Regions from separate parts of the Brevibacillus parabrevis genome, predicted to be linked through region 1. Evidence: riboswitches for the same ligand, from Rfam matches in the RefSeq annotation. Region 1 holds a riboswitch; each other region holds the start of a gene.
The links. A riboswitch is a leader RNA that binds a small molecule or an ion and turns the genes downstream of it on or off. The one in region 1 is predicted to bind glycine.
Positions count from the first base shown of each region.

Region 2: it holds a riboswitch for glycine, as region 1 does, so the genes downstream of both, IRJ17_RS25115 (iron-sulfur cluster biosynthesis family protein) here and gcvT (glycine cleavage system aminomethyltransferase GcvT) in region 1, are expected to answer to the same signal.
Region 3: it holds a riboswitch for glycine, as region 1 does, so the genes downstream of both, IRJ17_RS25185 (amino acid permease) here and gcvT (glycine cleavage system aminomethyltransferase GcvT) in region 1, are expected to answer to the same signal.

Region 1 is NZ_CP064090.1:4,620,082-4,623,355, forward strand. It holds gene gcvPA (aminomethyl-transferring glycine dehydrogenase subunit GcvPA) at 1-586, opposite strand, end outside; gene gcvT (glycine cleavage system aminomethyltransferase GcvT) at 633-1,733, opposite strand; glycine riboswitch at 1,825-1,941, opposite strand; glycine riboswitch at 1,942-2,038, opposite strand; gene IRJ17_RS21135 (DEAD/DEAH box helicase) at 2,259-3,274, shown strand, end outside.
Region 2 is NZ_CP064090.1:5,460,264-5,463,537, forward strand. It holds gene lpdA (dihydrolipoyl dehydrogenase) at 1-1,375, opposite strand, end outside; gene IRJ17_RS25115 (iron-sulfur cluster biosynthesis family protein) at 1,505-1,843, opposite strand; glycine riboswitch at 2,073-2,177, opposite strand; gene IRJ17_RS25120 (VOC family protein) at 2,367-2,783, opposite strand; gene IRJ17_RS25125 (mandelate racemase/muconate lactonizing enzyme family protein) at 2,890-3,274, opposite strand, start outside.
Region 3 is NZ_CP064090.1:5,474,977-5,478,250, reverse strand. It holds gene IRJ17_RS25185 (amino acid permease) at 1-1,259, opposite strand, end outside; glycine riboswitch at 1,598-1,656, opposite strand; glycine riboswitch at 1,660-1,759, opposite strand; gene IRJ17_RS25180 (iron-containing alcohol dehydrogenase) at 2,165-3,274, shown strand, end outside.

The DNA.
Region 1 (3,274 bases):
TGTCGGTTACGCCATCGCTGTTGATGCCGACTTCAACCAGCTCTACGCCTTGACCGTACGCGTATGTTTTCAGAACGCCGCGCGCTTCCGGATGCACAGCGCGGGAAACGATGACGCGCTTTTTTCCAGTGTGACCAGCCGCCATCATAGCCGCTTCTGCCAAGGAAGTCGCTCCGTCGTACATAGAGGAGTTCGCTACTTCCATTCCTGTCAGTTCACACACCATTGTCTGAAATTCAAAAATCGCTTGCAGCTCGCCTTGGCTGATTTCAGGCTGGTAAGGCGTATAAGCCGTGAAAAATTCTCCGCGGAGCAGCATGTGGTTGACTGTGCTTGGCGCATAGTGCTGATAAACGCCAGCACCCAAAAAGTTGACGTGTGTGCTGAAGTTGACGTTTTTGTTAGCCAGGCGAGTGAAGTATTTGACCAGATCAGGCTCGGACAGAGCTTCTGGAATGTTCAGCGCACCTTTGAAACGCACCTCTTCCGGAATGTCTGCAAACAGTTCTTCTACACTGGAAATGCCCAGAGTTTCGAGCATTTCGCGCTTGTCCTGATCAGTTTGGGGCAGGTAGCGGTATTTCACGAACGTTGTCCTCCTCAAATAGGATGTATTGTGGGCTTATGCTTGGTTATTTCGCACGTTTATAAAAAGGAGCGGCAACAACAACAGCTTTCAGTCGTTTTCCGCGAATTTCCACTTCAACCTCTGTGCCAATCGCCGTGTGCTCGCTTTTGACCAGGGCCAGACCAACGTTTTTCTTCAAGGTCGGGGATTGTGTCCCTGTGGTCACTTCTCCTACCAGCTCTTCTCCGACATAGACCGGATAGTGCGTGCGCGGAATGCCGCGATCGATCATCTCGATCCCTACCAGCTTGCGAGGCGCGCCGTTTTCTTTTTGCGCTTTCAACACCTCTTGGCCGATGAACGGCACTGCTTTATCTACCTTCACCGCGAAGCCGATACCCGCTTCGATCGGTGTAATGTCCTTGCTCAGTTCCTGACCGTACAGTGGCAGCTTGGCTTCAAAGCGCAGCGTGTCACGCGCACCCAGTCCGCAAGCAACCAGACCGTCTTCTTTGCCTGCTTCAAGCAGGGCGTCCCACAGCTCTGCCGCACGATCCGCAGCCAAGTAAATCTCGAAGCCATCTTCGCCCGTGTAGCCTGTACGGGATACCAATGCCGGAATACCGCTAACCTCTACATCGCGCTCAAAACGGAAAAAGCCGATTTGGGACAGATCCGTTTGGGTCAGCTTTTGCAAAATCGATTCAGCCAAAGGCCCCTGGATCGCAATCTGCGCCGTTTGCGGCGAGATATTTTCGATCGTGACGCCCGGAATCAGGTGCTCCTGCAGCCATGCATAGTCTTTGTCAATATTGCCAGCGTTGATGACAAGCAGGTAATGGTCGTCTGCGTATTTGTAAACGAGCAAATCGTCGACCGTACCGCCGTCCGGGTAGCAAAGCACGCTGTATTGAGCTTGTCCCACTGCCAGCTTGGAAACGTCGTTGGTTGTCACGCGCTGCAAGTATTCGAGCGCGCTCTCGCCTTTTACGTCCACCTCTCCCATGTGGGATACATCAAACAAACCTGCTTTCGTGCGAACAGCTTCATGCTCCTGACCAATGCTGGAAAACTGTACAGGCAGCTCCCAACCGCCGAAGTCGATTGTTTTGGCGCCGTATTTTGCATAGGAATCAAACAGTGGCGTTCTTTTCAGATTGGACATGTGTGGCACCTCCTAAAGGCAGATAGTCGGCATTTTTCCCCATGAAAAAACAGAGGCGAAAAAACGGGTACACCAAAAGAAAGGTGCCCATTTCTCCTCCTCTGTCCTTGGTACCTGAGAGTTACCTTGCCAATCAAGCTCGGCGGGGATCACCGGGCTTGCAAGTTTCCCCTTTGGTGGCTCGACATGCGAGCTCTCTCCAGAGTTGCGTCCAGTAGAGGTTCTTTTGCCTGAGAGATTCACCGTTACCGGCTTGCTCCTTCGGCGCTGCAGTGGTTCACGCAGTCTCTCCCTGCTACTATCATTCGCGTTGGTTAGATGGTCATACATAAGTTTTTGCTATGATTTCCATACTAATGAACGAACTTCCTCTATATCCTACCATGAGAGTCGACAGTTGAAAATATGCAAATTAACAGTCAGATCAAGAAATACTTAACAAAGTGATGAACATTACCCATAATGTTAAGTTTTTTATTAAAACGCATGAAAGTTATGGCAGAGCTGTGTAAAGGAGTAACGTATATGCCGAATGTTCCTGTTTCATTTGACACGAGCTGGATATCGCCGCTGACCGAGCGGCTGCACGAAGATGGTCCATGGGACAAGTGGGAGCTGTTCAAGCTGGCGCTGGAAGCAGAAGAAGCGATGGCGGTTCGCGAGTTCGATTCTTTGCAATGCCTGAACTACTTGCCGCTGCTCTCGCCTTTTCCCCATCAGCTCCAGACGGCGGAACGCGTGCTGAATGACATGCGCGGCCGCGCGATTCTCGCGGATGAAGTCGGATTGGGCAAGACCATCGAGGCAGGGTTGATCATGAAAGAATACATGGTCAGAGGCTTGGCGAAAAAAATTCTCGTCCTCGTTCCCGCCTCTCTCGTCATTCAGTGGACAAAAGAACTGCAACAAAAATTCGGCATTCCTGCCGTCGCGCAAAAAAAAGAGTACATGTGGCGTCAGCACGAAGTCGTCGTCGCCTCCATCGACACGGCCAAACGCGACCCGCATCGCCGCCATGTGCTCGATATCGACTACGACATGCTCATTATCGACGAAGCGCACAAGCTCAAAAACAAGCGAACCCGAAACTATCAATTCGTGAAGGAAATTCGCAAAAAATACTGTTTGCTGCTCACCGCCACCCCTATCCAGAACGAGATGGACGAGCTGTACAACCTGATCAATTTGCTCAAACCGGGGCATCTGGGCCACTCGACGTCGTTTTCCACCAATTACGTCGAGGGAAAGCGCCAATCGAAAAACAGCGAAAAATTGCGCGAAGAAATCGAAAAGGTCATGATTCGCAACAAGCGAAGCGACGGCGGCATCCAGTTCACCAGCCGCCGCGTGCAGTCGATTCCCATCGAGCTGACGCAGGAGGAGATGAAGCTGTACGAGGGCGTCACGCGCTTTGTCCACGATCAGTACAAGACGGGAACCGGGCTGTTCAATTCGCTCGCTCTCATCACGCTCCAGCGCGAGGTTTGCTCCAGCAAGGAAGCCTCCTTCATGACGCTGTACAACATGCATCAACGCACCAG
Region 2 (3,274 bases), 840 kb from region 1:
CTTCTGCCGCTTCCATGATGATTTCTCCCAGGCTCGGATGGGCGTGGATCGTCTCGGCAATATCTGTCAGCGTATGCCCTTTTTCAATCGCCAGGGCAACCTCGCCGATCAGATTGGACGCTTCCGGCCCGATAATCTGCGCTCCCAGCAGCAGCCCCGTCTCCTTGTCGCCCACGAGCTTCACGAAGCCTTCCCCGACGTTCAGAGACAGTGCCCGCCCATTCGCGGCATAAGGGAACTTGCCAACTGCCACCTCGTGTCCGCGCTCTTTGGCTTCCGACTCGGTCAGTCCCACACTGGCAATCTCCGGATCGGAGAACACGACAGCGGGAATCTTTTTGTCGGTGAGCTTGCTGTCTTTGCCAGCGATGGCTTCCGCCGCGATTTTGCCTTCGTACGACGCTTTGTGGGCAAGAGCCGGGCCTTCCACCAGATCGCCGATCGCATACAGGTGCGGAATGCTCGTTTGGCACTGTTGGTCGATCTGGATGAAGCCGCGCTCTGTCAGCTTGACAGCGAGCTTTTCCAATCCCAGCCCCTCGATGTTCGGCCGTCTGCCAACCGTAACGAGCACATAGTCGGCGGTCGCCTGACGCTCTTCGCCTTTTTCCGCATAGGTGACGCTGACCTGTTCGGCTGTTTGTTCCGCCCCTTTGGCCAGCGCTTCGGTGTGCACTTCCACGCCGAGCTTTTTCAGCTTCCTCGCCACCAGACGCGACAGCTCTTTTTCAAAGCCGGGCAAGATCGAGTCCGAGCCTTCCAAAATCGTCACCTTCGTGCCCAGCTTGGCAAATGTCTGCCCCAGCTCGATCCCGATATACCCGCCGCCAATGACCAGCAAGCTTTTCGGCAATTCTTCAAGCGCCAGCAGTTCTGTCGAGGAAAGAATGCGGCCCGCGAATGGAAAGGCTTTCAATTCGATCGGACGCGAGCCTGTCGCGAGAATCGCTTGCCGGAATTGCACCTGTATGCAGTCGTCGCCATTTTTCACCTCAACCAGCTGCTCGCCGACTAGCCGCGCTTCCCCGCTGATTCTTTTGATCTTGTTGCCTTTGAGCAGCGAGCTTACGCCTCCGGTCAATTTGTCGACCACGCTGCGCTTCCATGCCTGGACCTTGGCGAAATCGACGCTCACTTCTGCTGCCTGCAAGCCGATGCTCGCGGATTGCGTCATCGCTTCGTATTGATGCGCCGCCGAGATCAGCGCCTTGGAAGGAATGCAGCCGCGGTTCAAACATACGCCGCCGACCGTATCTTTTTCCACAATCGCGACCTGCTTGCCGAGCTGAGCCGCCCGGATCGCGGCTACGTAGCCCCCCGGCCCCGCTCCGATCACGAGAACATCCACCTGCTCTACTGTTCCGTTCGTTGTCATTTGTTCTCTCCACCTGTTTTTCTTTTTCTGTGTAAGGCGTCTCCCGCGGTTTTACCCCGCAGGAAGAGGCGCCTGCGCCTGCTTGCAGTCGGCCAACTGCTGCTCGTGCTGTTCTGCCTGTTTCCGTTGTCAACCGCGACGAACAGCGAGCCGATCCGCAAAAGCTTCTTCCGGGCTGGACAAGGCGAAGCCCAGGAAAGGGTCGTAGTCCAGGGTAAGCACATCCCCGAGATGCCGTTTGGTCAACCGATCCATGCAGACCGGAATCCCGTTTTCGTACACGAGCGTGTCGTTTTTGCGCAACTCATCTACTCCGAGCTGGACAAAAAATCCGCAACCGCAGTCGCCGGAGATCACCACGTCAATCCTGAGCGCGGTATCCTGCGGAAAATTCAGTTTTTTCAGCTCTGCTTGAGCCGCTTTCTTGATCGTAAGCTCCATTTTCGTGATCGCCTGCTCCTTTCCCATCGCGCCACCTTTCACTCGTATCCGTTTCGTTTGGCCGAAATGCAAGCGTCTGCGCCCGCTTTTGTGCAACTCGACGCGACGTTTCATTCAGCAAAAAAGGACAGAGGAAAGATAGAGTGACGAATACTCTACCTTTCCTCTGTCCTTTTTACCTGAGAGTTTAACTTCGGCAATCAATCGGTTCCGAAGTATTCCCCTTGGGTGGCTTGTGCAGCGCTCTCCAGAGGTGCGTCCGATTGTAGTATCTGGTACCTGAGAGATTAATCCCAAGGGTTTTATGGGACTTGCTCCTTCGGTGCTAAACGCGTCGTTTAGTCTCTCCTACAATCATCATCCGCCGCTATTCACTTGTTGGCTAACATTGACATTAGTAAATCACACTCCTTCTGCCGATGTCAATTCTGAAAAAAATTATTATTCAGGTAAACTTATTCGATTTGCGGCGGGCCGCCATGACGACTGGCATCGCGAACAGGCCAAAAGCGGTAACGCCTGCTTTTGGCCTGTTGATCCACCCTATTTTTTACTGTTGCGAAATCGCAGCCTCATCCATGTACACGTATTCCCACAAATGTCCGTCCAGATCGATAAAGCTCCAACTGTACATGAAGCCGTGGTCTACCGGGTCTTTAGCTGGCTTGGCTCCTGCTTCGTGCGCTTTGTTTACGATCTCGTCGACTTGCTCCCGGCTCTCGGCTGACAGCGCCACGATGACCTCGGTGCTCTGGGCCGTATCCGTCACGGGCTTGTTCGTGAACGATTGGAAAAACTCCTCCACCAAGAGCATCGCGTAAATATTTTCGCCAATCACCAGGCAAGCGGCATTTTGATCCGTAAATTGCGGGTTGAACTCATAGCCCAGCGCTGTAAAAAAATCAATCGACTTGTTCAAATCTTTCACGGGCAAATTGACAAAAATTTGTTTTGATTGCAGTGCCATTGCGTATCCCTCTTTTCGATAAGTGTTGTGATTGATTAAATCGTACCATCTCTTGGGATACGATGCTTCTTATGGATTGCTAATTACGCCAACTGATTCGCCCCTCCTAAGAAACCTCCGCCGCAAAAACACTCAACTCGCGCACAACAGCCTCATCGACTTCCACGCCAAGCCCCGGACGATCTGCGAGCAGCAAGCGATCCTGCTCGTAGCGAAGCTGTCCGAAGTCGCGGGAGAACATGAGCGGCCCCACCATTTCGTTGGAAAAGATCATCCCTTTTGCCAAAGACAGATGCGCCCCGGCGGCGGTGGCCACGGCTGATTCGACCATCGAGCCAACCTGACATCCCATCCCCGCCATCTCTGCCTGCGCGACCAGCTTGAGCGCCGGATACAGGCCGCCGCACTTCATCAGCTTGATGTTGATCAAATCGGCTGCCTGGCGGACGATGACTTCCCGCATTTCTTTGTCGCCGTGCAAGCCTTCGTCG
Region 3 (3,274 bases), 850 kb from region 1:
GCAAGTGCGAGCACGACGAGAATGAACGCGAGAAAAGCGAGAATCAAGTAATTGGCAAACGGATAGAGCGGCATTTTGAATTTGTTTTGCGCTGCCAGCTCTGGTCTTGTCTTGCGGTATTTCAGGTGGCAAATGACCGTAATGCCCCAGATGAACAGGAAGCAAACCGTCGAGACACTCGTGATCAGCGTGAAGACGCCTTCTGGCATGATGTAGTTCAATACAACGGCGATGAGAATGACGACGGTAGAGAAGAACAGGGCATTGGCAGGAACTTGGCGAGTCGTGAGCTTGGTCATGGCCGCAGGCGCGTTTTGTTCTCTGCCCAAAGAGTAGACCATTCGGCTTGTACTGAAGACGGCGCTGTTACATGCCGAAGCGGCGGAGGTCAGTACGACAAAGTTGACGATTCCCGCAGCGGCAGCAATTCCGATTGCGGCAAACACTTGCACGAACGGGCTTTCTGTCGGAACGATCGCACTCCATGGGTAGATGCTCATAATCACGATCAGCGCACCGACATAGAACAGCAAGACGCGGATCGGAATGTTGTTGATCGCTTTTGGAATGACGCGCTCAGGATTTTCTGTCTCTCCGGCAGTCAGCCCGACCAGCTCAATGCCGACGAACGCGAAGACGACCATCTGGAACGAAAGTAAGAAGCCGTTGATTCCGTTCGGGAACATCCCGCCATGGCTCCACAAGTTCGTGAAGCTGGAAGCGCCGGAGTTGGTGGAGAAGCCTTTGACGATCATGACGATACCGACGACGATCAAGGCGAGAATCGCGATGACTTTTACCAGCGCGAACCAAAACTCCATTTCTCCGAACAGCTTCACGGTTGCCAAGTTCATGAAAAGTAAAATTACGAGGGCAATCAACCCCGGCATCCATTGCGGCACTCCCGGAAACCAATACTGTGTGTACAAGCCGACAGCCGTCAAATCGGCCATGGCAATCGAAATCCAGCAAAACCAATACGTCCAGCCTGTGACGAACGCAGCCATGTTTCCGAGGTAGTCTTTTACGAAGTCGACGAAGGAATGATAGTTCAGGTTGCTCAGGAGAAGTTCACCGAGCGAGCGCATGATCAAAAAGCAAATAATCCCAGTAATCAGGTACGCAAACAAAATGGATGGCCCGGCGAGGTGAATGGATTTTCCCGCACCCAGAAATAGTCCGGTACCAATGGCTCCACCGATTGCGATGAGTTGAACGTGTCTGTTTTTCAGACCTCTCGCCAATTTTTGTTGTTCCATGTGATCCCCCTCTTTCTCTCTGTCTGATTCTGCACAGTTACTTGGAAAGACAACTACTTGCTCGACGACTTTTTCTTCACAAAAGTTTATGGTTCTTTATAATTCTCATAGTAACATAGCTGTACAGAATAAATACATCATTAAGTTACTTCCAACGGAAAAAACGCTTACATTTTTCAGTGAGTCCTTATTTTTTGCTGTTTGCTTCCGGTTGCTCCCTCCTTGTTTGCCCGAGTGGGGATGTGGCTGTTCCCCTGAAAGCGCAGCGATTTCTAGCAGCAATCCTATTTTTCGCCAATAAAAAAAGGAACGGGAAAAATAGGCTGGTTCCTATTTTCCTCTGTCCTTTTACCTGAGAGTGTTTAACTCCTTTGGTGGCCAATGGCTCTCTCCAGAGATGCGTCCCATTGCGGTCCTTTTACCTGAGAGATTTGTCCTGGGGGTCAGGATTTGCTCCTTCGGTGCTAAACGGTAAGTTTAGTCTCTCCCGCAATATTCATCCGCGATAGATATTCGCATGCGTTCTTTTGATAGTAAATTATTCCAAATAGCTTGTCAAACGAAAATTGCCAATTGACAGACTATTTTAAGCATAAAACATTTTTGACCGATTGAAGTCCAACAAACAAGGGAGATGGCAAGAATCAACAACAATTTGATTCGAAAACAAATCAATATGATGTATTTTGATTTGAAACATGATCGGTGATCGGATGAAAACGGTTGCTTTTTGTTCCGGGCAAAGCGAGAGCGAAAAATGTGACGAACATGTGAGAAAAGGTGGTTTCGCGAGCGGAAATCTACCATTTCGCCGGGAGCAAACGAGGTTGGGTGCAGCGAATTTTAAGGCTTTGGCACGAGAGTTGCTTTTAAGTGGCAGCACAGAGAAGGGAGAGAGTGACAACATGAACATTTCTACATTTGCTGCTGCGAACAAGCTGGTCACAGGCCGCGATTCGCTGGCATTGCTTGCAGAGGAAGTCGCCCGTCTGGGGGTGCAGCGTCCGCTGATCGTCACCGACCATATTTTGATTCAGGCCGGGGTGGTAGCGCAAGTCGAGGAGCTTTTGCCGATGAAGGCAGGCATCTTCCCGGACGTCAATCCGGAGCCGGAAATCGAAATCGTCGACCTGTGTGTCAGCATGATTCGCGCAGGAAGCTACGACGGGCTGATTGCGGTCGGCGGAGGAAGCGCGATCGACATTGCGAAAGCGGCTGCGGTCATGGCGACAAATGAGGGCAGCATCGAACAGTATTTTGGCACGAATCTGGTCAAGCAGCCGGGCTTGCCGCTGATCGCGATTCCGACCACGGCGGGAACAGGCTCGGAAGTGACCAATATCTCGATTTTGTCCGATACGAAGGAGCAAGTAAAAAAAGGAATTGTAAGCCCTTACTTGCTGCCGGATGTGGCTATCGTCTCGCCGATGATGACGCTGACGTGCCCGCCGAGTGTTACCGCTGCGAGCGGCGTGGATGCGCTGGTGCATGCAGTGGAAGCTTATATTTCCAAGTTTGCCTCCCCAGTCACGGACGCGCTGGCGATTGGTGCGATGAAGCTGATCGCCGTTCACCTGCCAAAAGCGTACGCGGCCCCGGACAACATCGAATCGCGCGAAGCCATGATTACAGCCGCGTTGATGGCGGGTCTTGCCTTCGGAAATGCAGGGGTAGGAGCTGTACATGCCCTGGCTTACCCGCTCGGCGGACGCTTCCACATGGCGCACGGCGTTAGCAACTCGCTGCTTTTGCCTTACGTGATGCGCACGAACAAGATCGCCTGCCTGGAAAAGCTGGGAGACATCGCCCAGGCGCTCGGAGAAAATACAACTGGCCTGAGCCTGGATGAAGCGGCGGAAAAAGCGATCGAAGCGATGACGCGTCTGTGCCGTTACGTGGAAATTCCCCAGTCGTTGCGCGAGTTCAACATCCCTGAGACAGCGCTTGCCGAGATGGCGGAAGAAGCGATGAAGCAGACCCGGCTTTTGAAAAACAATCCCCGCACCTTGCGGAAA